2 regions of the Pilimelia columellifera subsp. columellifera genome follow, and region 1 is predicted to be linked to the other one. Evidence: predicted binding sites of a transcription regulator. Region 1 holds the regulator's gene; the other holds the start of a gene.
The links. Region 1 encodes HrcA, which represses chaperone genes, less so after heat shock. Its sites were predicted from a motif close to GGTTNGCACNCTCNNNNNGAGNGTGCNAACC; they were not measured.
Positions count from the first base shown of each region.

Region 1 (14,421 bases):
CAGCGCTGCTGGCCTACGCTGTGCAGCCCGACCCGGACATCAGCGTGGTGGTCGCGCACGCCGGCGGCGCCAAGGGCAAGGCGTTGGCGGACGGCCTGCGCGCGGCCGGCGCCACTGTCGTGCCGGCGGCCAAGATCAAAAGCCCTCGCGACCGGGTGGATTTTGTCCGCAACGAGATCCGCCGACTTGGCGGGCAGGTGTCGCCGGAGGCTGCCGATGCCCTGCTTGAGGCCATCGGCCACGACCTGCGTGAAGTCGCCTCGGCGTGCGCTCAGCTCATCAGCGACGCCGGCTCCCGGGTCACAGTAGACACCATCGCCCGTTACTACTGTGGACGGGCGGAGGTCACTGGCTTTACTGTTGCGGACGCGACGATGGTCGGAGACGTGCCGGGCGCTCTGGAGTCGTTGCGCTGGGCGCTGCTGGTGGGAGTGGACCCGGTGCCGATCGCGGACGCTCTGGCCGACGGCGTCCGCACCGTGGCCAGGGTGGCGTCGGCGGGGCGGGCGAGCCCGTATCAGCTGGCCAGTTCGCTGGGAATGCCGGCGTGGAAGGTCGAGCGGGCTCAACGGCAGGCCCGTGGCTGGTCAGCCGAGGGTTTGGCGGCGGCGATGTCGGCTGCGGCCGTATGCAACGCCGCGGTCAAGGGCGCGGCGGAGGACAGGGGGTACGCCTTGGAGCGAACGGTTTTCGCGGTGGCTGCCGCGCGCGACACGACGTCGGCGGTTGTCGGCGCTCCCGGCCGGGGGCATTGAGGTGTCCGTCGGCGCTTTCCGCGGTAAGGGGCGTTCCGCGCCCCTGTACGCCCGGCTGCTGCGGTTGCGGCACCTGAAACTGACCGGTCTGCGCTGTCTGCTGCTGTGCGAGGTTCCCATCGGGCTCGCGATCCTGCTCGTGCTCGCCGAGATAGTTCCGTGGTGGTCGGTGCTGGCGATCCCGTTGACGATCGCCGCGATGGTCAAGCTCAACGACGCGCTCACCGCGGTCTTCCCGGCGCCTCAGCCGGCGGCGGCGCCGGCTGGCGCTCGGACGGCCGCGCACAACGCCGGCCGCATTGTCTCGCCCCCGACCCAGCGGCGGGCCGCTGGCGGCCCGCGCCGCCGACGCCCGGTGGCCGCGATGCTGCGGCCGGCGGCGCTGGGACCCGCGGTCGGGGGTTCGATGGACGAGACGATCGAGGTGCCAGCGTCGGCGTTCGCTGAGTCGCGCCCGTTGTGGGACTGGAGGGTGCGCCAGTCAGCCGCCCGCCACTACGACTAGCGGTGTCGCGGCGCCCCGAACAGCCTCGCAGGGCCTGAACACCGCCAACAGCCACGCCGGATCGGGGGAGTCCCGGCCGAGGAGGTCCGGAGTCCCGGACGACGATCAGCGGCCGGGCACGTGCCGCCGAAGCCCGAGCCTCAGGCCGGAGACTTCTGGCCGGAGCCGGACCGAGCCTGGCACGGAAAATCTGGCCGGGCACGAAAACAGGGCGTCGGCTGTTGGCCGACGCCCTGTCACGTTGGTCGGGCGTCTGTCGAGGGGACGCCGTCGCTCAGACTGAGAGGGTCTGGAGCTTCTTGGCGATGGCCGACTTGCGGTTCGCCGCCTGGTTGGAGTGGATGACACCCTTGCTGACGGCCTTGTCGAGCTTGCGACTGGCGTCCCGCAGGATGGTGGTGGCAGCCTCGGCGTCGCCCGTCGCCGCCACCTCGTGGAACTTACGGATGGCAGTCTTCAGCGACGACTTGACAGCCTTGTTGCGCAGCCGGCGCTTCTCGTTCTGCCGGTTGCGCTTGATCTGGGACTTGATGTTCGCCACGCGACAGCCTCGTCCTGTTAGCTCGAATCTTCCGGTTGACACGCCTGCGGAACAAGTCCCCTGCGGAACAAGTCCACCGCACACGCGATCGTTGAGACTACCAGGCTGTTCCGGGGCGGCCAAAGCGAAGGGCGGGACTCCCCGTCGGTGGCCTGGGCGGCCGGTGCGCCGAACCGGTTTCCGGTGACGTGGAATCATAGGGAGGCTCACCCGAGCGATCTTCCAGCGCAAGCGATCACCCCGCGGCGACGCCCCGCCGCAGCGATCACCCGGACGTAAGGACGACCGTGCCTCCGACGCAGCCCGGCCTGAGCCGCCCTGGCGCGACCGACCCCGCGCGTATCCGTAACTTCTGCATCATCGCGCACATCGACCACGGCAAGTCGACGCTGGCTGACCGGATGCTCCAGCTGACGGAGGTGGTCGATCCGCGCCAGATGCGGGCGCAGTACCTGGACCGGATGGACATCGAACGCGAGCGCGGCATCACGATCAAAAGCCAGGCGGTACGGATGCCGTGGACGATCCGTGACGGCGGGCGCGTCGGTGAGCAGGCCGTGCTCAACATGATCGATACGCCGGGCCACGTCGACTTCACCTACGAGGTTTCCCGGTCGTTGGCCGCATGTGAGGGCGCGGTGCTGTTGGTGGACGCGGCCCAGGGCATCGAGGCGCAGACGTTGGCGAACCTGTACCTGGCCATGGAGAACGATCTCAGGATCATTCCTGTCCTCAACAAGATCGACCTGCCGGCGGCGCAGCCGGAGAAGTACGCCGAGGAGCTGGCGCACCTCATCGGATGTGAGCCGGAGGACTGTCTGCGGGTCTCCGGCAAGACCGGCATGGGCGTGGCCCACCTGCTCGACGAGATCGTCCGTCAGCTGCCGGCGCCCTCCGGCGGGGACGCCGACGCCTCGCCCCGCGCCATGATCTTCGACTCGGTCTATGACATCTACCGAGGCGTCGTCACCTATGTCCGGGTCATCGACGGCAAGATCAGCGCCCGCGACCGGATCAAGATGATGTCCACCGGAGCGGTGCACGAGCTGCTGGAGATCGGGGTCATCTCGCCGGAGATGGTCAAGTCCGACGCGTTGTCGGTCGGCGAGGTCGGCTACCTCATCACCGGTGTGAAGGATGTCCGTCAGTCCCGGGTCGGTGACACCATCACCAGTCAGCACAAGCCGGCGACGCAGGCACTGGGCGGTTACAAGGACCCCCGGCCGATGGTCTACTCCGGCCTGTACCCGATCGACGGCTCCGACTACCCGGCGCTGCGCGACGCCCTCGACCGCCTCAAGCTCAACGACGCCGCCCTCGCCTACGAGCCGGAGACCTCGGCGGCGCTCGGCTTCGGGTTCCGCTGTGGCTTCCTGGGCCTGCTCCACCTGGAGATCATCGGGGAGCGGCTGGAGCGTGAGTTCGGGCTCGACCTCATCTCGACCGCGCCGAACGTCGTCTACCGGGTGATCACCGAGGGCGGCGACGAGGTGACCGTCACCAACCCCAGCGAGTACCCCGACGGCCGGATCACCGAGGTCCACGAGCCGGTGGTGCGGGCCACGGTGTTGACGCCCAACGACTATGTAGGCGCCGTGATGGAGCTGTGTCAGTCCCGGCGGGGGAGCCTGCAGGGGATGGACTACCTGTCGGCCGATCGGGTGGAACTGCGCTACACGCTGCCGCTCGCCGAGATCATTTTTGACTTCTTCGACCAGCTCAAGAGCAAGACCAAGGGCTACGCCAGCCTGGACTACGAGCCCTCCGGCGAGCAGTCGGCAGAGCTTGTCAAAGTCGACATCCTCCTGCACGGCGACGCCGTGGACGCCTTCAGCGCGATCGTGCACAAGGACAAGGCGTACGCCTACGGCACGTCGATCGCCTCCAAGCTGCAGAAGCTCATCCCGCGTCAGCAGTTCGAGGTGCCGATCCAGGCGGCCATCGGGAACCGGGTCATCGCCCGGGAGACGATTCGGGCCATTCGCAAGGACGTCCTGGCCAAGTGCTACGGCGGTGACATCAGCCGCAAGCGCAAGCTGCTGGAGAAGCAGAAGGAAGGTAAGAAGCGGATGAAGATGGTCGGCCGGGTCGAAGTCCCGCAGGAGGCGTTCATCGCGGCTCTGTCGACATCCGACTCGCCGGACCCGGGCAAGAAGAAGTAACGCCGTCCGGGTTCGGCAGGCAGCGCCGTCGGTATCAGGTTTGGCCCGGTGGTGCCGTGGGAATTCGGGAGTCGCTGTGGTTCACCTGGCGATGAATAGGAGTGTCCCCATGACTATCGGTGGAATCATCTCGGCGCTGGTCGTCGGCCTGATCATCGGCGCGCTCGGCCGTCTGGTCCTCCCCGGCCGGCAGAGTATTCCGGTCTGGCTGACTATGGCCATCGGTGTTGCCGCGGCGCTGCTGGGCACCGTCATCGCCCGCGCCGTGGGCATGGCGGACACCGCCGGCATCGACTGGACCGAGCTGGCGTTGCAGATCGCGCTCGCCGCGGCCGGTGTGGCGGCGACGGTGGGAATCATGGGCCGCCGGTCGGCGACCAGCTCGCGAATCTGATCGTCACGCCCAGGCTCGACCGCAAGACGCGAAGCTCGACCGCAAGACACCACGGGGGACTTCAGCTTCGGTGGCGGCCCGCTTTAGCGGGCCGCCACCGAGCATTCTGTCGACCAGTCGATGCGACTGGTTCCGGGTGGTCACCGCTGGCCGACGAGCGGGCGCCCACGTCACTGCGACGGAAACACCTCGGCGACCACCGCGGCTGGCCCATCGACGACCTCGCCGCGTAGCCACCGGCCTTCCCTGGCCGTCCACACCTGGCCAGCGAAGGCCACCCGGCTCACGTTCTGCCCTGCGGCGTGGGACACCAGCCAGTGCGCATACCGCCACCCTACGAGATCGTCATCGACGGGAACGCTGAAGGCGTCGGCGTTCAGCGGCACCGTGTCCAACTGGCCCCAGTCCAACAGCAGGCCCTGGGTGAGTTGGTCGGTGGCGCCGTCGGCTGGTGTGGCCGGTGTCGGCACCGAGCAGGCGACCGCGCCGGTGGCCCGGCCGGTCAGCGCCCGGGTGAGCACCTCGGCCTCGTCCGCCCACTTCTGGTACGCCTCCGGGTACGCCGACCGCTGCACCTTCTGGGCGGCGTCCGTGACCCGCATCCGCTGCCAACCGTCCACCTTGGCCAGTGACTGGTAGAACCGGCGGGCGGCATACCTCGGGTTGCGGATCTGCTGGGGCGAGCCCCAGCCCATGCTCGGGCGCTGTTGGAAGAGACCGATCGAGTCGCGATCGCCGCCTTCGAGGTTCTTGAGTTTCGATTCCTGGAACGCGGTCGCCAGGGCGACGACCACCGCGCGTTCGGGCATGGCCCGTCGCAGGCCGATCGCGGCGATGGTGGCGGCGTTCGCCATCTGGTGCGAGTCGAGGACGACCTCGCCGCTGGCGCGCACCACGCAGTGGCGGCCGTCAGCGGCGATCCTGAGGCCGGAGACGAGGTCACTGACCACGACGACGCCGGCGCCAGCGACCACGAGACCGAGGACGGTGGCCGTGGCCACCGCCTGCCGCGTCCGGCGGGCGGACCTCGCGCCCGCGGGCCTGCTGCCCCCCTGCACCGTTGCCCCCCAGCTTCGTCGCCTACCGCGTCCTGCCCGCTCAGATCTGCAGGAGTCGCGGTGGTCAAAGTCTACGCGCGCGGTTCAACCGGTGAGAGCGGCGGAATCCACGCGGCCGGCCGCTTCTCCTTGAACGCCGTGACGCCCTCGCGGCCCTCGTCTGAGCCGAAGTAGCCGACGGACAGCGCCGACAGCTCCGTCAACTCCTCCCGCACCGAGGCTCCGGCCGGCCTGCGCAGCAGCCGCTTGGTCTCGCCGAGGGCTACCGGCCCGCCACGGGCGAGCGCCTCGCAGTAGCCGGCCACGGCCCCGTCCAGCTCCGCCGCCGGCCTGGCCGCCGTGACCAGGCCGATCTCGACCGCCCGCCGGCCGTCGAACACCTCGCCGGTGAGGAACAGCTCGCTGGCCGCCCGCGGGGTCAGCCGACGCAGCACCGGGGCGGAGATGATCGCCGGCACCACGCCGATCCGCACCTCGCTGAAGGCGAAGGTGGCGTCCTGGTCACACACCGCGATGTCGACGGCCGCGATGAGCCCCAGGCCACCGGCCCGGGCGGCCCCGCCGACCCGCGCCACGGTGGGCTTGGGGAAGTCCCAGACCGCGGCGAGCAGCTCACCCAGCATCGCGGCCGGCAGCTCCGCCTCCCCGGCGAACGCGGCGGCGGTCTCCTTGAGATCGGCGCCTGAGCAGAAGACCGGCCCGGTGTGGGCGAGCACCACGGCCCGCACGGTGGCGTCGTCGGCGGCGCCGGCGAGGGCCGTGAGCAGCTCGTTCATCAGCGCCCGGGAGAGGGCGTTGCGGTTTTTGGGGCTGTCCAGGGTCAAGGTGGTGATGCCTCGCGCGGTCTGCGCGTGGACCAGGGGGGCGTCGCTCATGGAGGCACCTTAACGACCCGAGGCGCCGGCGCGGATAATGGGCGGATGCCTGGTGCGCTTCCGGACGGCGAGCCCGTCCCCGATGACGGCGCGTTGCCGGTTGACGCGCTGAGCGCCCTGAGCGGGCGCGGGTTCGGGGTCTACGTCCACGTCCCGTTCTGCGCCAGCCGCTGCGGGTACTGCGACTTCAACACCTACACGGCCGCCGAGCTGGGCGGCGGGATGTCCCGGGAGACGTACGCGGACACAGTCCTGGCGGAGCTGGCGCTCGCCGGCCGGGTCCTCGCCGAGCGCCCGCCGCCGGTGGCGGCGGTGTTCTTCGGCGGTGGCACCCCCACGCTGCTGCCCCCGGACGACCTGGGCCGGATCCTGGAGGCCATCGACCGGACCTGGGGACTGGCGCCGGGCGCGGAGGTCACCACCGAGGCCAACCCGGAGTCGGTCACGCCGGCGTCGCTCCGCAGCCTGGTCGGGCATGGCTTCAACCGGATCTCACTCGGCATGCAGTCGGCGTCAGCGGGGGTGCTGCGGGTGCTGGAGCGCCAGCACACCGCCGGACGTGCGCCGGTCGCCGCCGCCGAGGCCCGTGACGCCGGCTTCGCGCACGTCAACCTCGACCTCATCTACGGCACGCCGGGGGAGTCCGCGGACGACTTCGCGGCCTCGTTGGCGTCGGTCGTCGACGCTGGCGTCGACCATGTCAGCGCCTACTCGCTCATCGTCGAGGACGGCACCCGGATGGCGGCCCGGATGCGTCGCGGCGAGCTGGCGTACCCGTCCGACGACATGGCGGCCGACCGTTACCTGGCCGCCGAGGCGGCGTTGGGCGCGGCCGGTTTCGACTGGTATGAGGTGTCGAACTGGGCCACCTCGGAGGCCGCACGCTGTCGGCACAACCTTTTGTACTGGACCGGCGCGAACTGGTGGGGGCTGGGGCCAGGGGCGCACAGCCACGTCGGCGGGGTGCGCTGGTGGAATGTCAAGCACCCGGCCAGCTACGCCGCCCGGTTGGCGGCGGGCCGTTCGCCGGGGCAGGGCCGGGAGCTGTTGACGGCCGAGGACCAGCTCACCGAGGACGTCATGCTGCGGTTGCGGCTGGCCGAGGGGCTGCCGTTGGCGGCGCTTCCGCCGGCCGCCCACGAGGCGGCGGCCCGGGCGCTCGCCGACGGCCTGCTCGCCGCCGACGCCTACGCCGCCGGCCGGGCGGCGTTGACGCTGCGTGGGCGGCTGCTCGCCGATGGCGTCGTCCGCGACCTGTTGTCGTGACCTGTGCCCGGTCGACGACGAACGCCCTGGTCCCGCGATCCGATGGTGACCGATCGCGGGGCCAGGGCGTTGGCTACGTCGGTTACTTGATCATGCGGAACGTCAGCGGGTAGCGGTAGAGCTGCCCGTCGTTGGCCTTGATGCCCGCGATGACCGGCATGATGATCATGACCGGCACAATGATGATCAACCCGAAGCCGCAGGTCACACCGCCGCCAACGATGGCGATGAGCGTCCAGGTGATCTGGAAGTTGAGCGACTCGATCGCGTGCGCGCGCACCGTCGGCGACTCGTTGCCCTTGGCCAGCATCGCGACCAGTGGCGCGACGAACCCGACCAGCAGCGCCCCGAAGTGGGCGATGAGCGCCCAGGTCTTCTCGTCGCTGTTGGCATAGCCGACCGGTACGCCGGGCGTCGGGTAGCCAGGGCCGCCGGTGGGCGACCCGTAGACGTTGCCGGCCGGCGGCGGGCTGTAACCGCCCGGCGTTGGTGCGCCGTACGGGTTCTCAGGTTGCGGCGGCCCGCCGTACGGGCTCGCGGCCGGCGGCTGGCCGTAGCCGCCCGGCGGCGGCGCCGGCGGGAAGGCCCCCGGCGGCGGTGGCGGCGGCGCGGTGGGGTCGTTGTGGTGCCCGGGCGGCTGATCGCCCGGCTGCTGCGGTGACTCGGTCATGAGGCACACCGTACGGCCCGACGTCCATCGTGAGCCAGGCAACACGTCAGCTGGCCATGATCTGGCAGTTCTGCGGCGTTCCCGCAGCGGAGTAGACTGGCACTCGATTTTGCCGAGTGCCAGCATTCTCTCGCCGGGGGCGAGCGCCAGTTACGCCAAGGCCAGTTACGCCAAGGGGGTGTCGTGGGTCCCGACGATCGCAAGCTCGCCGTGCTCCGCGCCATCGTCGAGGACTACGTGCTGACCCAGGAGCCGGTCGGCAGCAAGGCGCTCGTGGAGCGGCACCAGCTCAACGTCTCGCCGGCCACGGTCCGTAACGACATGGCTGCCTTGGAGGACGAGGGTTTCATCCGGCAGCCGCACACCAGCGCCGGCCGGGTGCCCACCGACCGGGGCTACCGCATGTTCGTGGACCGCCTCTCGACGGTGAAGCCGATGTCGTCGGCCGAGCGTCGGGCGATCGAGCGGTTCCTGGTCGGGGCGGTTGACCTCGATGACGTGGTGCACCGGACGGTGCGGCTGCTGGCCCAGCTGACCAGGCAGGTCGCCGTCGTGCAGTACCCGAGCCTGTCCCGGTCCCGGGTGCGTCATCTGGAGCTGGTTCCGGTCTCCACGACCCGGCTCATGGTCGTCATGATCACTGACACCGGGCGGGTCGAGCAGCGGCTGGTGGAGCTGCCCGGCCCGGCGCCGGCCGACCAGGTGCTGAGCCTTCGACAGAAGATCAACGAGAGGCTCGGCGGGGTTCAGCTCAGCGAGACGCCTTCCCTGGTCCAGGGTCTGGTCGAATCGGTTGAGACGGCCGAGCGTCCAACGATGTCGGCGCTGGCGACCGTGCTGCTGGAGACCCTGGTCGAACGGACCGAGGAACGGCTGGCGCTGGCCGGCACCGCCAACCTGGCCAGGGCCGGGCTGTTCGACTTCCAGGGCTCGCTGCGCCCGATCCTGGAGGCGTTGGAGGAGGAGGTCGTCCTGCTCAAACTCATCGGCGAGGTCGGTCCGGCCATCACCCGGGTCCGGATCGGCGACGAGAACGAGATCGACAACCTTCGGACCACCTCGGTGGTCAGCACCGGTTACGGTCCCGGTACGACCATGGTGGGCGGGCTCGGCGTCGTCGGTCCCACCCGGATGGACTATCCCGGCACCATCGCGGCCGTCCGTGCCGTGGCCCGCTACCTGGGCGATCTGCTGGCGAAGAACTGACCGCCGGGGCCGACCCCCGGCGCCGCACCCGATCGACGCGAGGACATAGAGGCAGTGGCCAAGGACTACTACGGCATTCTCGGCGTGAACCGCACCGCCACGGATGACGAGATCAAGCGCGCCTACCGGAAGCTGGCCCGGCAGTACCACCCGGACATCAACCCGGACCCTGACGCGCACGAGAAGTTCAAGGACATCAACGCCGCCTACGAGGTGCTCTCCGACGACCAGAAGCGGCAGATCGTCGACATGGGCGGCGACCCGCTGGGCCCGGGCGGTGGTGGCGGCCCCGGCGGCGGCCCGGGTGGGCCGTTCGCCGGTTTCCAGGACATCATGGACGCCTTCTTCGCCACGGCGGGCGCCGGCGCCGGCGGTGGACGCGGCCCCCGTCCCCGCACCCGTCCCGGCGCGGACGCGATCCTGCGGCTTGAGCTGGACCTGTCCGAGACCGCGTTCGGCGTCGAGGCGCCGATCACCGTCGACACCGCGATCCTGTGTGCCACCTGCTCCGGCGCGGGCGCCGCGGCCGGCACCCACCCGACGCCGTGCGACACCTGCGCCGGTCGGGGCGAGGTGCAGACCGTCCAGCGGACCTTCCTCGGCCAGATGGTGTCGAGCCGGCCGTGCGCTGCCTGCCAGGGTTTCGGCTCGACCATCCCCTCGCCGTGCGCCACCTGCGCCGGCGACGGCCGGGTCCGGACCCGGCGCTCGCTCACCGTCAAGATCCCGGCCGGTGTCGAGGACGGCATGCGGATCAGGCTGGCCCAGCAGGGCGAGGTCGGCCCGGGCGGTGGCCCGGCCGGGGACCTCTACGTCGAGATCCACGAACGCCCGCACGATGTCTACTCCCGCAAGGGCGATGATCTGCACTGCCGGGTCACCCTGCCGATGGCCTCGGCGGCGCTGGGGACCAGGCTGACCATCAAGACGCTCGACAGCGAGGAGCAGATCGACGTCCGCCCTGGCACCCAGCCCGGCGCGACGTTGCGGCTGCGCGGCAAGGGCGTGCCGCATCTGCGCGGGCAGGGCCGCGGCGACCTGTTCGTCCATCTGGACGTGCGCACGCCGACCAAGCTCGACGCCGACCAGGAACGGATGCTGCGGGAGTTCGCGGCCGTCCGCGGCGAGGACGTCGCCGAGCTGAGCAAGCAGGGCGGCTTCTTCTCCCGGGTCCGGGACGCGTTCCACGGGCACGCGTGAGCGACCCGCTGTTCCTGGTCGACGCGCTGCCGACCGGCGACAGCGCTGTCCTGACCGGCCCTGAGGGCCACCACGCCGCGACGGTGCAGCGGCTGCGCGTCGGGCAGGGCCTTCTGCTCGGCGACGGGCGCGGCGGGATCGCCCGGGCCCGGGTGGCCGCGGTGGCGCGGGGCGAGCTTGAGCTGGCGGTCGGCGAGCGGTGGTTGACGCCGGCGGCCGATCCGCGGCTGGTCGTCGTCCAGGGCCTGCCGAAGGGGGAGCGGGGCGAGCTGGCGGTCCAGTCGATGACCGAGGTCGGCGTGGACGAGATCGTGCCGTGGGCGGCGGCCCGGTGCGTCACCCAGTGGCGCGGGGAGCGGGGCGCGAAGGCCCGCGGCAAGTGGGCCGCCGTCGCCCGGGAGGCGATGAAGCAGGCGCGGCGTAGCTGGCTGCCTTCGGTTGCCGGGGCGCCGGTCGAGTCCACGGCGATCGTCGCGGACCGGCTGCGAGAGGGCGCCTCCTTCGTCCTGCACGAGGAGGCCACGGACCGCCTGACCACGGTGGGCCTGCCGGCCGCCGGAGTCATCACGGTGGTCGTCGGCCCCGAGGGTGGCATCACCGCCGACGAGCTGGCCGCGTTCGCGGCCGCCGGGGCGCGCGCCGTACGGCTGGGCGATTCGGTGTTGCGCACCTCGACCGCGGGAGTGGCCGCGCTGTCGGTGCTCAACGCCCGCCTCGACCGCTGGTAGCCGTTCAACCGCTGGTCGCCGCGCTGAGCGCCGCGCCGTCCGGTTTGGGGGCTGTCCCGGCCGGGGGAGCGCGCGGCGGGCGTCGTCGGCGCCCATAGGATCGGGCGGTGAGCGACTGCCTGTTCTGCCGAATCGTGGCTGGGGCGATCCCAGCGGACAAAGTCATCGAGACCGGGGATACCCTCGCGTTCCGGGACATCGCGCCGAAGGCGCCGACGCACGTCCTGGTCATCCCCAAGGAGCATCACGTCGACATCGCGGCGCTGGCGCAGGCGGCCCCGGCTCTCGCCGGTCAGGTGCTCGCCACCGTCGCGGCGGTCGCCGATGCCGAGGGCCTGCGCGAGAGCGGCTTCCGGGTCATCTTCAACACCGGCGAGGACGGTGGCCAGGAGGTCCCGCATGTCCACGCGCACGTCGTCGGCGGCGCAGCGGTCGGCCCCATGCTGGCCCGGTGAGCGACGTGACGATCACCCCCGACGTCGCGTTCCGCCGGTACTCCCGCGCCACCGCCACCGCCCAGGCCGAGGGGCGGGTCCCGGCGCTGTCGGTGGCGTTGACCCGCGCCGACCGGCCGCTGTGGACGATGCAGATCGGCGACGCGGGCGGCGTGCCGCTCGACGCTGACACCCGGTTCCGGATCGGGTCGGTCACCAAGACGTTCACCGCAGTGCTGGTGTTGCAGTGCCGCGACGCCGGGCTGCTCGGACTCGACGACCCGGTCAGCGCCCATGTGCCGGTCCCCGGTCGCCTCGACGCCACCATCCGTCAGCTTCTGACGCACACCTCGGGAATGCAGCGGGAGCCGTTCGGCGACGTGTGGGACACCCTGGTCGCCCCGGACGACCGCCAGTTCCTCGCTGACCTTGCCCGCGCGGAGCGGGTTCTCGCCCCGGCCCGCCGGTACCACTACTCAAACCTGGCGTTCGCCCTCCTCGGCCAGGTCGTCGCGGCGGCGCGGCGTTGTTCCTGGGCGGACGCCCTGGGCGAGCGTCTGCTGCGTCCGTTGGGCCTGGAGGCGATCACGGTCGAGCCGACCGATCGGGCGGCGACCGGTTACCTGGTCGACGAGTACTCCGACCACGCCCGACCGGAGCCGGCGGTGGACTTCCGTGCCCTCGCGCCGGCAGCCCAGTTGTGGGGCACGGCCGCGGACCTGGCCCGGTGGGCGGCCTTCTTGGCCGATCCGGCGTCGATCGACCCGGCCGGGGCGGTGCTCGCCTCCGCGACGTTGGAGGAGATGCGCTGGCCGCAGACGGTCACCGACAACAGCCTCGGCGCGTTGCAGCTCGGCCTCGGGTTGATGATCCTCAACCGTCCGGACCGGGTGGTCCAGGTCGGTCACTACGGCGCCATGCCCGGGTTCCTGGCCGGGGCGTTCGGCCAGCACGGCGGGGCGGGAACGCCGCGTGCCTTCGGCTGCGCCGTCCTCGGCTCCGCGGGCGGCGCCGTGACCATCCTCGAACTGACGCATCAGCTGCTGGACCTGGCTGTCGCGGCCGACCCGGCTGACGTGCCGCCATGGCGCCCGGGCGAGCCTGCTCCGGAACAGTTCCGGTCGGTGTTGGGGCGGTGGTGGAGCGAGGGCTTCCCGCATGATTTCCGCTGGCGCGAGGGCCGGTTGGAGGCCCGGATGCCCAGCGCCCCGGCGAACCAGCCCGCGTCGGTGTTCGCTCAGGTTCCCGGCGAGCCGGATCTGCTGCGGACGGTCTCCGGCCGCGAGCTGGGGGAGCTGCTGCGGTTGACCCGGGACGCCTCCGGCGCGGTGGTCAGGATGCGCTGGGCGACCTACCGCTACACCCGGACGCAGGAGACGTTCGACGGCGTCCCGGTCAGCCATCCGTGAAGGGCGCCGGCGCGGGAATCGCTTCGCCGGCCGATCCGGCCAGCCGATACGATGGGCGTCTGCATGTCGCGTGAGGAAGCAGGTGGCGCAGGCCCGGTCAGGGCCGAGTTATGAGCGGGAAACCACCCCCCGGGGAGCCGCGGGTCCAGACCACGATCACGGTCCCTGATCCGCATGTCATGGTGCACCTGCTGGGTGCCCGAGATGAGCTGCTGCGTCTGGTCGAGAGCCAGGTGGGCAGCGACATCCACGTCCGCGGAAACAAGATCACCATCACCGGGTCGCCGGCGGACAACGCGCTGGCCGACCAGGTGTTCAGCGAGCTGCTCGAAATGATCAAGAAGGGTGAGACGCTGGACGTCGAGGCGGTGCGGCGCACCGTCGGCATGCTCGTCGAGGGCATCGACGAGCGCCCGGTCGACGTGCTCACCCACAACATCCTGTCCCGGCGCGGGCGTAACATCCGACCCAAGACGGTCGGTCAGAAGCGTTACGTCGACGCGATCGACAAGAACACCATCGTCTTCGGCATCGGCCCCGCCGGCACCGGCAAGACCTACCTGGCCATGGCCAAGGCCGTCCAGGCTCTGCACGGCAAGCAGGTCAGCCGGATCATCCTGACCCGGCCGGCCGTCGAGGCCGGCGAGCGCCTGGGCTTCCTGCCCGGCACCCTGTTCGAGAAGATCGATCCCTACCTGCGTCCGCTCTACGACGCCCTGCACGACATGATCGACCCGGAGTCGATCCCGCGGCTCATGGCGGCCGGCACCATCGAAGTCGCTCCGTTGGCCTACATGCGGGGCCGAGCCCAGCCGGTGACCACCCCGGTGCTCACCCCGGACGGTTGGCGCCCGATCGGTGAGCTGGCCGTCGGTGACCTGGCCGTGGGCTCGGACGGCACGCCGACCCCGGTGCTGGGCGTATACCCCCAGGGTCGCCGCCCGGTGTACCGCGTGGGCGCCTCCGACGGCGCGTCGACGCTGGCCTGTGGCGAGCACCTGTGGACCGTCCGTACCCCGGACGACCGTGACCACGGTCGGGGTTGGCGGGTCGTCCAGACCCAGGACATGATCGGCGACCTGCGGCGCGTGCCGGGGCGCCGGTATGAGCTGCCGTTGGTCGAGCCGGTCGCGTTCGTCCCGCAGGACGTTCCGCTCGATCCGTACGCGCTCGGGCTGCTGCTCGGCGACGTCTGCCTGACCACGACGGCCACGCCGG
Region 1 covers NZ_BAAARY010000015.1:45,503-59,923, reverse strand. Annotated here, with positions in the region: gene holA (DNA polymerase III subunit delta) at 1-755, shown strand, start outside; gene ABD287_RS14945 (hypothetical protein) at 757-1,260, shown strand; gene rpsT (30S ribosomal protein S20) at 1,535-1,801, opposite strand; gene lepA (translation elongation factor 4) at 2,089-3,963, shown strand; gene ABD287_RS14930 (GlsB/YeaQ/YmgE family stress response membrane protein) at 4,073-4,357, shown strand; gene ABD287_RS14925 (hypothetical protein) at 4,528-5,358, opposite strand; gene ABD287_RS14920 (enoyl-CoA hydratase-related protein) at 5,487-6,290, opposite strand; gene hemW (radical SAM family heme chaperone HemW) at 6,336-7,556, shown strand; gene ABD287_RS14910 (DUF4870 domain-containing protein) at 7,639-8,226, opposite strand; gene hrcA (heat-inducible transcriptional repressor HrcA) at 8,410-9,432, shown strand; gene dnaJ (molecular chaperone DnaJ) at 9,487-10,632, shown strand; gene ABD287_RS14895 (16S rRNA (uracil(1498)-N(3))-methyltransferase) at 10,629-11,360, shown strand; gene ABD287_RS14890 (histidine triad nucleotide-binding protein) at 11,468-11,815, shown strand; gene ABD287_RS14885 (serine hydrolase domain-containing protein) at 11,821-13,203, shown strand; partial or broken gene ABD287_RS14880 (PhoH family protein) at 13,314-14,009, shown strand.

Region 2 (14,421 bases), on a different contig from region 1:
GGCATCCTGCGCGAGGTGACCCTCGACGTCGCGCTCCTGGGGGTGGACGCCTTGGACGTCTCCCTCGGCGCCGCCGCCCACCACGAGGGCGAGGCGGCGATGAACAGCCTCATGGTGGCCCGGGCCCGCCGGGTTGTGATCATCGCGGACTCCTCCAAACTGGGCGGTCACGCGTTCGCCCGGATCTGCCCGGTGGACCGGATCGAGACGCTGGTGACCGACTCCGGCGCGCCGGCGTCCGTGGTGGACCGGTTCGAGGCCGCCGGCGTCCGGGTGCTCAGGGCGTGACCCCCGAACATTGACCGACGCCGGTAGAGTCCGGCGGGTGTCCATCCGCGGCTGATCGGGGGAAGCGCGTGACCGGCGTTCTGGAGATAACCGATCTTCGCAAGACGTACCGGAGCCGTCGTCGCGGCCGGCGGCAGGCGCTGGACGGGTTCTCGATGAGCGTCGAGCCTGGTCAGGTGCACGGTTTCCTTGGCCCCAACGGCTCCGGCAAGACCACCACGCTGCGGATCCTGCTCGGTCTCGTCGCCGCCGACAGCGGCGAGATGACCGTCCTGGGCGAACGGCTTCCTGACGCGCTCCCCCAGGTCATCGGCCGGGTCGGCGCGTTGGTGGAGAGCCCGCAGTTCTTCCCCAACTTCACCGGTCGCCAGACGCTGTCGCTGCTGGCGACCGCCGGCGGCGTCCCCGCCCGGCGGGTCGACGACGTGTTGGAGCTGGTCGGGCTGGCCGACCGGGCCGGCGACCGGGTCAAGGGCTACTCGCTGGGGATGCGGCAGCGGCTCGCGGTGGCGTCCACGCTGCTCAAGCAGCCGCAGGTGCTCATTCTGGACGAGCCCGCCAACGGCCTGGACCCGAGCGGCATCCGGCAGATGCGTGAGCTGATGCGCTCGCTGGCCGGCGCCGGCATGACGATCGTGCTGTCCAGCCACATCCTCGGTGAGGTCCAGCAACTGTGCGACTCGGTGACGATCATCGCCGCCGGGCGGCGGGTGGTCAGCGGGACGGTGGCCCAGGTGCTGGCCGCCAACACGGCGGACGCGCTGCGGGTGAGGCTGGCGCGCGAGGAGCTACCTGGGGCGGCGGCGCTGCTCACGGCAGCCGGGGCCGTCGTGAACAGCTACCACGACCACCTTGTCGTCACGGGAATCACGACGCCCGAATGGATCACGCGGACGCTCGCTGAGCGGCAGATGTACGTCTCCGAGCTGACGCCGCTCCCGGTCGACCTGGAGAGCGTTTTCCTCCAGCTCACCGGCGACCCCGCAACGGCTTCTACGACTGAGGTGTCCCAGTGAGGTTGGCCCAGGCGGAGCTCCGGCGGCTGTTCCTACGGCGGTTCACCCGCTGGATGTTGCTGATCGCCGTCCTCGTGTTGTCCGGCGTCGCGGTGACTGCGGCGGTGAGCAGCACGCCGAACACCCCGCAGACGCAGGCGGCGGCGCAGGTGCAGGCTGAGCAGCAGGCACGGGAGATGGCTGAGCAGCACCGTCGGGACGTCGCCGAGTGTGAGGCGGCCCGCGCCCGCGGCGAGGACGTTACCCAGAGCTGGCCGCCTGACTGCGACATCTACGACTACAGCGGCGAGGTCCAGGCGAGTTGGTTCCTGCCGTACGAGTTCGTGTTCCGGCAGGAGTTCGGCAGCTACCTCGCGGTGTTCTTCGGGGTGCTGACGCTGGTCGCCTTCCTGGTCGGCGCGTCGTTCGTCGGCGCCGAGTGGAGCAGCGGGGCGATGACGAACCTACTGCTGTGGCAGCCCCGCCGACTGCGGGTGCTGTTCACGAAGCTGGGTGTGCTCCTGGCGGCCATGACCACGCTGACTCTCGCCTCAGGGGCGTTGTGGACGGCCGGGTTCTGGCTGGTCGGCCGCTTCGGCGGGCGGCTCGGAGAGTTGACGCCCGGAGCCTGGCGTTCGTTCGGGCTCGACGGGCTGCGCGGTCTGACGTTCCTGCTGCTGGTGACCGTTGCATCGTTCGCGATCGCGTCGATCGGCCGGCACACCGCGGCGGCCCTGGGCGCGGTCGTCGGGCTCGGCATGATCAGCGAGGTGGGCGTCCGCATCCTGGTCGAGTCTCTTGAGACGCCGTTCGGCGAACGGTACGTCCTGTCCAGCTACCTGTTGGCTTGGGTACAGAAGTCGTACACGATCGTCGACTACTTCGGCTGCCCGGACGGCGCCGCCTGTCCGGAGCGGACGCTGGTGTTGACCTGGCATGACTCGTTGCTGGTGTTAGGCGTCGGCGCGGGCCTGACGGTGCTGGCGGCGGCCTTGTCGATGCGGCGGCGCGATGTCGCCTGACCTGCGCGCGACGCAGCCCTCCGGGCCGGCTGAATCATCCTGTCCGGTCGAGCCGCCGGGGCCGACCGAACTGTCGGGACACGCTGATCTGTCCGATCGGGACGTGCGGATTCTGGACTTCGAGCGGAAGTGGTGGCGGCATCCTGGCGCCAAGGAGCAGGCTATCCGTGACGAGTTTGATATTTCAGGCATCAGGTACTACCAGTTGCTCAACCGGCTTCTCGACGATCCCCGGGCGCTGGCGCACGATCCGGTGTTGGTTGGTCGGCTACGCCGGCTACGCGCCGGCCGACTGCGGCCACGAGCCGCGGACGCCGCCCTGAGTTGACGCGTGCGGCTCGCGCGTTGCTGGCTGTCGTCGACAAAACGATATGTGATACTAAAAGTAGTTTGCCGAAACTAGGGCATTCGCCCCATGACATCCTCCGAATGGTTTGTCAGTATCCTCCAAACACAGGAGGTTAGGTTGCGCTGTGTGAGGATGATTTTGCCCTGCGTTGAGAAATGGCCCCTAAAAAGTCTTGACGGGCGTTTCGGGGGAGCGCAGGATGGATCTGCGGGAGGATGCATCGCCGTAACACTTTCCGAAGCTGAGCCTTCAGAAGTAGCACGACCCCAGCGCCGACGAGCCCCGCGCCGAAGGTGCTGAGCGAGCATCCTCCCGACCAAACGTCACACCGCACGGCCTCCCCCTCGCGCGACCCGGACGGGTCGCGCGAGCCGTCGTTTACAGGCCACTTCGGCGTTGCGCCCCCTCCAACATCCCTGCTGCGTCAGCGGGCCTCCCCGCGCTCATGGTCCGCAGCGGGCCGCGCCGCGCTGCGCTGCGCATCTCGGGTCGCGCCGCGCCGTAAATCGGTTCCGCGGCTGCCCGCGGTCCGCCCATGATGCCGCCATGACAATCGCGCTCCGCCCGTTCGATGCCACCGACCCTGACGCCGTCGCTGACGCCCATCGGATCATGGCCGCCAGCTGGGCCCATGACGCGCCGGACCTGCCGGCGATCGACCTGGAAACCTTCACCCGGTTCCGGAGGCATCAGCGGCCGGGCTGGGAAGCCGTGCTCATGCTGGCTGAACTGGACGGTCGTCCAGTCGGCTTCCTCGACGTCGGTCTGCCGATGGTGGACAACCGGTCCATCGCCGATGTCACCGCGCTGTTGGTCCTGCCCGAGCACCGTCGGCGGGGCGTGGGGGGCACGCTGTTCGGCGCCCTGCGGGGCATAGCCGCCGAACGTGGACGCACGACCGTCATCCATTCGGTCGCGGCCCCGCTCGGCGACCAGGAGAACTGCCCGGCGAGCCGGTTCGCGCGCGCGATGGGCGCCGCCCCGGCGCAGCACGACCTGCGCAGCCGATTGGACGTCGTCGCGGTCGACCACGGCGAGCTGACCCTTCGGCTGGCGCAGGCATGGTCACATGCCTCGGGGTACTCGGTCGTGACGTGGCAGGACGCGACGCCGGACGAGTTCGTAGCGGACGTCGCCTACCTGGAGGGCCGGCTTCTCGCTGACGCCCCGATGGGTGATCTGGCGTTGGAGCCGCATCGCGTCGACGCCGACCGGATTCGAGCGATGGAGGATCGAGCACGCCTGGTGGGTCGCCGCAGTTACCACGCCGGAGCGCGACACGACGCCTCCGGCAAGCTGGTCGCCTGGACGCTACTCACCCGCGACCGCCTGATCGACTGGCATGCCTGGCAGCAGATCACCCTGGTCGACCCGGAGCATCGCGGGCACCGGCTCGGCACGATTATCAAGATCGAAAATCTGCGGCAGACGGTCGTCGCCGAGCCTGGGCTGAGGTTCATCGACACCTACAACGCCGAGGTCAACGAGCACATGCTCGCGGTGAACCGGCTGCTCGGCTACCGCCCGGTCGAGGCGAGCATCGACTGGCAGCTCATCTTCTGACCCGGCTGCGGCATGATGGCCTCATGACGCACCCGTTCTTCACGGCCCACGCCGACACGCTGAACCGCGCCCTGACCGCGATCGCCGAGCGGACGTACTGGTCGGCCTATCCGGAGTCGCCCAGCCCCCGCGTCTACGGGGAGACCGCCGCCGCCGACGGGCAGGCCGCCTACCAGGCGCACCTTGGCGTCCGGTTCGCGATCGACCAGCCCGGCGCCGGCGATTGGGTCTCGACCGAACGCAGTCCGTTCGGCGTCGAGCTGAACGTCAGCTACCCGCACAGCTCCGTCGACGCGCTCGTCGACGCCGCCTCGGCAGCGCTGCCGGGCTGGCGGGACGCCGGGCCGCAGACCAGGGTCGGGGTGTGTCTGGAGGTGCTGCACCGCATCCACCAGCGGATCTTCGAGCTGGCCAACGCGGTGCAGTTCACCACCGGCCAAGCGTTCGTCATGGCGTTCCAGGCCGGCGGGGCGCACGCGTTGGACCGGGCGCTGGAAGCCGTCGCCTACGCGTACGCCGAGCAGACCCGGCACACCGCGACCGCCCGCTGGGAGAAGCCGGCGGGCAAGGGCGACCCCCTGGTCATGAACAAGACGTTCCACGTCGTGCCGCGCGGCGTGGCGTTGGTGATCGGATGCCGGACCTTCCCGACGTGGAACTCGTACCCAGGTCTGTTCGCGTCCCTGGCCACCGGCAACCCGGTGATCGTCAAGCCGCACCCGGGCGCGGTGCTGCCGTTGGCGCTGACCGTCCAGATCGCCCGTGAGGTGCTCGCCGAGGCCGGCTTCGACCCGAACCTGGTGACGCTGGCCGCCGAGGCGCCGGGCGAGGGCATCGCCTCCGCGCTGGCGACCCGGCCAGAGATCAAGATCGTCGACTTCACCGGCTCGACCGAGTACGGCGACTGGCTGGAGGACCACGCCCGCCAGGCGCAGGTCTACACCGAGAAGGCCGGCCTCAACGCGATCATCATCGACTCCACCGACGACTTCGCCGGCCTCTGCCGCAACCTCGCCTTCACGCTGTCGCTGTACAGCGGCCAGATGTGCACGACCTCGCAGAACATCTTCATCCCGTCGGCGGGCATCGCCACCCCCGACGGCGTGAAGACTTTCGACGAGGTCGCCGCCGGGATCACCGGGGCGGTCGCCAAGCTCACCGGCGACGCCGCACGCGCCGTCGAGCTGATCGGGGCGATCGGCGACGAGCGGGTGCTGGAGCGGATCGAAGCCGCCGGCAAGACGGGCGAGACGCTGCTGGATTCGAAGGCGCTGGAGCACCCGGCGTTCCCGGACGCCGTCGTCCGGACGCCGGTCATCGTCAAGCTCGGGGCCGACGCGGACGCGGTGTACGGCGACGAGTGGTTCGGGCCGATCACCTTCCTCATCGCCACCGACGACACCGAGCAGAGCATCGCGCTGTTCCGGAAGACGGTCGGCGCCAAGGGCGGCCTCACCGCCGGGGTGTACTCGACCGACGAGTCGGTGCTCGACGCCGTCGAGCGGGCCGCCATCGACGTCGGTGTCCACCTGTCGTGCAACCTCACCGGCGGGGTGTTCGTCAACCAGTCCGCGGCGTTCTCCGATTTCCACGGCTCCGGCGCCAACGCCGCCGCGAACGCGGCGCTGACTGACGGCGCCTACGTGGCGAACCGGTTCCGGATCGTGCAGTCCCGTCGCTGATCCTGACGCTGGTCTGACGCGCCACCGGATCCCGGGTGGCGTGTCAGACCGCGCGGCGGTCTCCGGCGGCGCGGCGCAGCCGCGTCTCGGTCAGCCCGGGGATCACCGGATGCGGCAGACCGGTCTCGGTGACGACGAAGCCCAGCTTCTGGTACGCCCGTAACGCCCGGTCGTTGCCGTCGACCACCTCGAGCCGGAGCCGGCCGCGTCCAGCGCCGCGGGACCACGCGGCAACCGGTTCGACGAGCTGCCCGAGCAGCCCGGCGCCCCGGCAGTCCGGCGCGATGTAGACGGCGGCGACCACCGTCTCGCCGGGGTCGCTCGTGGCCAGCCCGACCACCTGGGCTACCAGCTGGCCGTCGTTCTCGGCGACGAAGGCGGCGCTGTCCGGGCCGCTCGCGTTGCGCACGCAGCGGTCGACGTAGAGCTGCCGGGGCGCCGCCGCGGCGTCGGCCAGGGTCTCCAGAAACGCCAGCGGGGTGTCGGCCAGCATCTGAAGCCGGAGCGACCAGACGGCGACAGCGTCCTGTTCCCGGACCCGCCGCACGACGAAACCACGATGCTGGGTCATAGCGGATGATCGTGCCACAGTCGGGTCAGCCGCCCACCAGTTGCGCCCCCACGGACCGGCACAGGCTCTTGCCGTAGCCCAGACCCAGACCGGCCGGGTAGCGGGCGAGCACCCCCACCACCCACCGTTGCCCCACCGCGAGGCAGCTGATGTGCCAGTTGCCGTCGCCCTCCCGCAGAATCCACCCGTTCTTGACGGCCACCGTCGTGGCGACCTTGGGCGGCAGCGCGGTGCGCAGCCCGAAATCCCCGTCGCCGCGCACGGATCGCATCTGGATCAATACCCAGTCGGTCCACCGTGGCCCGGCCGCCCGGCCGTCGGCGATGCACAGGCCGATCCGCACCGTGTCCCGAGCGGAGACGACCGTGTTGCTCCACAACGCGCCGGACGGCCGGCTGTCGGTGAGGTCGCACAGCGCCACCATGCGTCGGATCGACGCCTCCTGCCCCAGCTCGGCGTACAGCTGGTACGTGGTGCTGTTGTCGCTGTCGCGAAGGATCGCCTGGAGGACCCGGAGCCTGGTCGCTGCGGGCTGCCGGTCCCGGGCGAACGCCAGACGGAGGTAGTCGGCGACCAGCCATGCCTTGACCATGGACATGGTGTCGCTGGGCGCTGCCACATTCGCCGACCCGGTGACCCGCCCGGTCTGACGGTCGAGGAATGCCCAGGAGAGGAATCCCTGGCTGCGTACCGACACCGGCCCCGGGCTGAACGGGGCGTGATCGAACGTCGGACGCGGCGAGCCTGTCGGAACGGTCGCCGGGGCGCCGACCGCGTCCGGGTTCGCCGACCGCTCGGCCGCCGGCGTTCCGAAATAGACACTGGCTCCGATGCCGACGGCGATGACGCACAGCAGCGCGAGGGCGCCGTGCAGGGCCTGGTGGGGGAATCGGCGCTGATGAGCGGGATGGCGGTGCGCGGGGGAGTGGTAAGCCGTTGACACATTGGCCTAACGAGCCGTGGCCCCAGGGGCCACGGTGTCCGATTTGTGGGAGTGCGTGAGCTGTGGGCCTCGTGTAGCGTGCGAGTTCGGTTGGCCCGGCTCACGAAGGCATGAGCCGGGGGTCGGCGACGACCCGGCACGATCGAAGTGAGGAAGTGCACCGTGGCGCAGGGCAGTGTGAAGTGGTTCAACGGCGAGAAGGGCTACGGCTTCATCGCGGTCGACGGCGGGCAGGATGTCTTCGTTCATTTCTCGGCGATCGAGATGGACGGTTACAAGTCCCTTGAGGACGGGCAGCGAGTCGAGTTCGAGATCGCCCAGGGCCAGAAGGGCCCGCAGGCTGAGCACGTTCGGCTGATCGCTTGAGCTTCCGTCCGTAGTTTCGGACGAGATCGACAAGACGCTGGGTCTGGGGTTGTCCCCCGCCTGGCGTCTTTGCCGTCTCCGGGCTGGTCAGCGGTCCGGTCCCGGCGGTCCAGCGGGGTTCCGCGCCGCTCATGGACGTCACTGGGCGAGCCGCGACGGGCGGCGCGGGTTGGGTCTCTGTCGTGAACGGCACCCTCCCGCGCGCTTGCACTCGCATGGCGTGAGTGCTAAACAAGGTACTGGCACTCGTTACTGCTGAGTGCCAATTCCATGGTCGGGACGGTGGGGCCACCACGCCGGCGCCTTCGGGCGTCAGCGGGAGTGGCCGGTCGTCGCGGGCTTATCCGGCCCGGCCTACGCCCCTGCCGCCCCGCGGCGGGGGTCGAAGGTGCGTGAAGGATGCGGCGCACGGGGGGTCCCGTTGCCGTCGCTGACGTCCAGGAGGACAACGCCGTATGGCCAAGATCATTGCGTTCGACGAAGAGGCCCGTCGCGGTCTCGAGCGTGGCATGAACCAGCTCGCCGACGCCGTCAAGGTGACCCTCGGCCCGAAGGGCCGCAACGTCGTGCTGGAGAAGAAGTGGGGCGCCCCCACGATCACCAACGACGGTGTGAGCATCGCCAAGGAGATCGAGCTGGAGGACCCCTACGAGAAGATCGGCGCCGAGCTGGTCAAGGAGGTCGCCAAGAAGACCGACGACGTCGCCGGTGACGGCACGACGACGGCGACCGTCCTGGCCCAGGCCCTGGTCCGTGAGGGCCTGCGCAACGTCGCCGCCGGCGCCAACCCGATGGCCCTGAAGCGGGGCATCGAGGCTGCCGTGGCGAACGTCGCCGAGGAGCTGGCCAAGCTGGCCAAGGACGTGGAGACCAAGGAGCAGATCGCCTCCACCGCCTCCATCTCCGCCGGTGACTCCACCGTCGGCGAGATCATCGCCGAGGCGATGGACAAGGTCGGCAAGGAAGGCGTCATCACCGTCGAGGAGAGCAACACCTTCGGGCTGGAGCTGGAGCTCACCGAGGGCATGCGCTTCGACAAGGGCTACACCTCGGCCTACTTCATGACCGACGCCGAGCGGATGGAGGCTGTCCTGGAGGACGCCTACATCCTCATCGCGGACTCCAAGATCGCCTCGGTCAAGGACCTGCTGCCGATCCTGGAGAAGGTCATGCAGTCGGGCAAGCCGCTGCTGATCATCTCCGAGGACGTCGAGGGCGAGGCGCTGGCCACCCTGGTCGTCAACAAGATGCGTGGCACCTTCAAGTCTGTCGCCGTCAAGGCGCCGGGCTTCGGCGACCGCCGTAAGGCCATGCTCGGTGACATCGCCATCCTCACCGGTGGTCAGGTCATCTCCGAGACCGTCGGCCTCAAGCTGGACAACGTCGGCCTCGACATGCTGGGCCGCGCCCGCAAGGTCGTCATCACCAAGGACGAGACCACCATCGTCGATGGCGCCGGCGACGCCGAGCAGATCCAGGGTCGGGTCAACCAGATCCGCGCCGAGATCGACAAGAGCGACTCCGACTACGACCGTGAGAAGCTGCAGGAGCGCCTGGCCAAGCTGGCCGGCGGCGTCGCGGTGATCAAGGTCGGCGCGGCCACCGAGGTCGAGCTCAAGGAGCGCAAGCACCGCATCGAGGACGCCGTTCGCAACGCGAAGGCGGCCGTCGAGGAGGGCATCGTCCCCGGTGGCGGCGTCGCGCTGGTCCAGGCCGGCAAGACCGCCTTCGAGAAGCTGGACCTGGTCGGCGACGAGGCCACCGGCGCCAACATCGTCAAGGTCTCGCTGGACGCCCCGCTGCGCCAGATCGCGGTCAACGCCGGCCTTGAGGGCGGCGTCGTCGTGGAGAAGGTCCGCAACCTCGAGACCGGCTTCGGCCTCAACGCCGCCAACGGCGAGTACGTGGACATGCTTGCCGCGGGCATCATCGACCCGGCCAAGGTGACTCGTTCGGCGCTGCAGAACGCCGCCTCGATCGCCGCGCTGTTCCTCACCACCGAGGTCGTCGTCGCGGACAAGCCGGAGAAGGCCTCGGCCGCTCCGGCCGCCCCCGGCGGCGGGGACATGGACTTCTAGTCCACCCAGCTCACACAGCTCCACCAGTTCGTAACCGGGGCCGGTCCGCGATTCGTGGACCGGCCCCGGCGCGTCCCGGCCTGAGCGCGTCCCCGCGGCCCTGCCCGCCTGCCGTGGCGGGGCGGGCCGCCTCCTGGCATAGGGTCGGGCCATGGAAATCGCGCGGGTGCGGGCGCTGCTACAGCAGGCGCCGGTTTTCGACGGCCACAACGACCTCGCCTGGGAGATGCGCCTGCGGGCCGGATACGACCACCGGGCGCTCGACCTCGCCGCCGACCAGAGCTGCTGCGGCCTCCACACGGACCTGCCCCGACTCGCGGCCGGCGGCGTCGGTGCCCAGTGGTGGTCGGTGTGGGTCCCTGACGACGGGACGGTCGCCTCGCCGGTCGCGGCCACCCTAGAGCAGATCGACTTCGTCCGTGGCTGGGCGGCCGCCAACCCCGGCCGGATGGCCCTGGCCACCACCGCGGACGACGTGGAGCGGGCCAGGGCGGCCGGCCGGATCGCCTGCCTGATCGGGATGGAGGGCGGGCACAGCATCGGCGGCTCGTTGGCGGTGCTGCGGATGATGCACGCGCTCGGGGCGCGCTACCTGACGCTCACCCACGTCCGGAACACGCCGTGGGCCGACAGCGCCACCGATGTGCCCGCGGCCGGTGGTCTCACGGACTTCGGGCACGACGTGGTCCGGGAGCTCAACCGGCTCGGCATGCTCGTGGACCTCTCGCACGTCGCTCCGGCCACGATGCATGACGCCCTCGACACCTCCACGGCGCCGGCGTTCTTCTCCCACTCCAACGCGCTGGCCATGTGCGCGCACCCCCGCAACGTCCCCGATGACGTGCTCCGGCGGGTCCGGGACACTGACGGGATCGTCATGGCCACGTTCGTGCCCTGGTTCCTCACCGAGCCGTCCCGTGACTGGCTCGACGAGGTGTGGCCGGAGTACCAGCGGCTTCTCGACACGCACCCGCTCGGTGGCTCGGACTTCATGGCCGCCCGCAGGGAGCTGCTGCGCCACCGACCCGCCCCGCCGTGCGGCGCGGTGGACGTCGCCGACCACCTTGACTACCTGCGGGAGACCGTCGGCGTCCGGGGGGTCGGGCTGGGCGGCGACTTCGACGGCGTGCCGTTCACGCCGTTCGACCTACCGGACGTGGCCAGCTACCCGACGTTGCTGGCCGAGTTGGCTCGCCGCGGCTGGTCCGATGCCGAGCTGCGGGCCCTCACCTGGGACAACGCCCTGCGGGTGCTGCGTGACACCGAGTCGGCGGCCCGAGCGTCGCGCTGAGCCGCCAGCTGCGGATCACTGCCCGCGGGCCGCCCGGACGGCGGCATGGGCGTCGACCAGCCCTGCGCCGGTGAGCCGGGCCTGGTCGCCACAGGTGTTCGCGCCGGGGGGCACCAGGATCGGCGCCGCGGTGCCGGTGAGGATCGCGCGGGTTCTGGCCAGATCGCCGATCAGCGACGGCTGTGCCGACCACAGCAACGCCACCACCCCGGCGACGTGCGGGGCGGCCATCGACGTTCCGTCCTGACTGGCGTACCCGCCGCCGGGCATGGCCGAGACGACATCCGAGCCGGGAGCGGCCAGGTCCGGTTTGCCGCTGCCAGGGCCGCCGCGGCTGGAGAAATCGGTGACCTCCCGGCCCCGGTCGACCGCGGCCACCGACAGCGCGTCACGGTAGGGGGCCGGCGGGTCGCTGATCGAGCCGCAACGCGGCCCGGAGTTGCCGGCCGCGGCCACGAAGAAGACGCCGGCGGCGGTGAACGCGGCGACTGCCGGCGCCAGCGCCTGGCGGTCGCACCCCTCCAACGGCGGGCAGCCCCACGAGTTCGTCAGCACGTGCGGCGCCCGGTCGGGGCGTCCGTCCCGCAGCGGGTCGGCGCCGGGCGGGAACGGGGCGAGCAGGAACTGGAGGCAGTCCAGGTACAGCGCCGGGTTGCCGAGGTTGCGGTCGAGATTGACGCAGCCGACCCAGGCGGCGTCCGGGGCGACGCCGACGCCACCGCGACCGACCGCGGTGGCCAGCGTGTGGGTGCCGTGGCCAGCGTGGTCCTGCGGGAACCGGCTGTCGTTCCACGGGTCGCGCCAGGAGTCGTCGCCGCCGCGGAAGCCGCCGGCGAGCGTGGGGTGGGCGCCGTCCACGCCGGAGTCTGACGTGCCGACGACGATGCCCCGTCCGCGCACGCCGAACTCGTTCCACACCCGGTCAGCGTTGATCATTCTGAGGTTCCAGGTCGGGCCGGTCGGGGCGGTCCGGTCGCCACGTGCGGTCCCGACCGGCGCGGGCAACGGACGTAGCCGTGGCGACAGCAGCACCCGGTCGACCCCGGGCAGGCTCTCCAACCATGGCCGCAGCGCCGGGCCGGCGTCCACCTCGATGGCGTTGACCAGGTAGTACGGAGTGTGGGCGAGACGTTTGCCGTCCAGCTCCCGGCGCAGGTCCCGCTGGGTACGGTCGGCGTGCGCGACGAGGCGGTCGTAGACCGCCCGGACCCGGGTAGGGTGCCCGGCCGCCCCGGCCGGACCTGCGGGTAGGCCCACCAACGACGCCTGGTCGTCGAGGATCACGAACAGGCGCTCGCCGTGCAGCCCAGGTTGCCCGGCCGCCAGGTGCACCCCGGCCCCGGACGCCACCAGCACGATGGCCGTCGTCACCGCGCCCAGACGCCGCGACGAACCCCATGCCGGCGCCCACCCCGGCCCGCCAGCCGGCGCCGGCCGGCCCGCCAGCCACAGCACCCCGCCCAGGAGCCACGCCAGCGGCAGCGACACGAGCGCCGCGACGAGCGTCCAGAGCGGAACGTCGCGTCCCAGCAGCAACAACGTCATCTCTTCGTTGTCGACCAGCGCGAGCGGCCCGAATGTCGTAGCGGCGACGAGCGGCCCCACACCCCGCCCGGCCAGCGCGGCGGCGGCGAAACCCAGCGCTGACAGGGCGGCCATCGTCGCCAGGTGTGGACCCGGTAGTCCCACGCCGGCGCCGACCAGCAGGAGGGCGATTCCGGCGACGAGACCGCCGAGCAGGACCCGCCGGGCGCCGCCGCCCGGCGCGAAGTGGGGCCACACGGGGCGCAGCAGACCGGCGCAGAGCCAGCCGAGCGCCGCGGCCGCCAACGCGGCCGCGAGCGTCTCGACGATGCCGCCGAACGCTCCGAGCCAGAGCCACGGCGTCACCATCAACGCCCCGGCGGCCAGTCCCGGCCACCACGAAGCGTCGCGATCCGCCGGGGCCGAGGCCGAGGCCGATGCCGCCGGGGGCGACGGAGGCGTCGGGGGCGGCACGGACGGGCGGGCCCGCAACGCCAGCGCGCCCAGCGCGGCGAGCGCCGCCGAGGCGAGCAGCTGAAGCTCCGCGGCGTGCGGCGGGAACGCCCGGGTCAGCGACAACCCGCCCAGGACGGCGGCGCCGAGCAGCCAGACCCGGCCGGTGGCGCGGGCCCAGGGCGCGCGCGGAACCAGGGCCAGCAGCAACGCCGGGAGGATGATCAGAGCCGCTGACGCCACCCCGCTGACCGGCCACAGCCACCGCGTGGAGACCCCGGTGGCGAGCTGCGCCTGATCGGTCACCCAGATCGCTGACTGGCCGATCCAGAGGACGCTGACAGTCCAGACGCCGACCGCGATCACCGCGAGCGCGGTCCCCACGGCCGATCCGTTCTCCCCGGCGGGTTGCCACGCCGACGCGCCGGGCCCCCGGGCCACAGGTTGCGGCCAGTACGGCCCCGCCGAGGGCTGAGACTGTGGAGTCTGATCGACCATGGGCGCACAGTACGCCGTCTAGCTGGCTACGGTGGAGCGGTGCGTGATCCCGCGGTGTCCCGTTCCGCAGCCGGTCGGTTGTCGCCCCGGCGGCGGCGGGCCGATCTGAGCCGGCTCCGGGACGAGGTCTTCGACGTCGTCGTCGTGGGCGGCGGGGTGACCGGCGCCGGCGCGGCCGTCGACGCCGCCTCGCGTGGCCTGAGCGTGGCCCTGTTGGAGGCCCGGGACTTCGCCGCGGGCACGTCCAGCCGGTCCAGCAAGCTGATCCACGGGGGTCTGCGCTATCTGGAGCAGTTGGAGTTCGGACTGGTCCACGAGGCGCTGACCGAGCGGGGGCTGCTGCTGTCCCGCCTGGCCCCGCACCTGGTGCGTCCGGTGCCGTTCCTGGTGCCGTTGACCGGGCGCCGTGGTCCGTCGGGGTGGCCGGCCCGGGTGGGTCGCCGCGGCTACTACGGGCTCGGCCTGGCTCTGTACGACGCGTTCGCGACGGCGCTCGGGGGCAGCCGCGGGGTGCCGCTGCACCGGCACCTGTCCCGGGCCGGGGCGCGCCGGCTGATGCCGAGCCTGCGCCCGGAGGCGCTCACCGGGGCGATCCGCTACCACGACGCCCAGGTCGACGACGCTCGGATGGTGCTGGCGTTGGCCAGGACGGCGGCGTCGATGGGCGCGGCGGTCCTCAACAGCGTGCGGGTCACCGGCATTGACCGTTCGGTACGGGAGGTGACCGGGGTCCGGGCGCGGGATGTGGAGACCGGCGAGGAGCTCGCGGTGCGCGCCCGGACGGTGGTGGTGGCCGCC
Region 2 covers NZ_BAAARY010000006.1:2,986-17,406, forward strand. Annotated here, with positions in the region: gene ABD287_RS08750 (DeoR/GlpR family DNA-binding transcription regulator) at 1-288, shown strand, start outside; gene ABD287_RS08755 (ABC transporter ATP-binding protein) at 357-1,304, shown strand; gene ABD287_RS08760 (ABC transporter permease subunit) at 1,301-2,305, shown strand; gene ABD287_RS08765 (DUF3263 domain-containing protein) at 2,295-2,633, shown strand; gene ABD287_RS08770 (GNAT family N-acetyltransferase) at 3,201-4,217, shown strand; gene paaN (phenylacetic acid degradation protein PaaN) at 4,241-5,899, shown strand; gene ABD287_RS08780 (GNAT family N-acetyltransferase) at 5,943-6,470, opposite strand; gene ABD287_RS08785 (hypothetical protein) at 6,496-7,413, opposite strand; gene ABD287_RS08790 (cold-shock protein) at 7,576-7,779, shown strand; gene groL (chaperonin GroEL) at 8,235-9,857, shown strand; gene ABD287_RS08800 (dipeptidase) at 10,009-11,148, shown strand; gene ABD287_RS08805 (S8 family serine peptidase) at 11,164-13,623, opposite strand; gene ABD287_RS08810 (glycerol-3-phosphate dehydrogenase/oxidase) at 13,663-14,421, shown strand, end outside.
Region 2: a site for HrcA is predicted at 7,982-8,012, ahead of groL (chaperonin GroEL). Genes of this name have one in related genera too.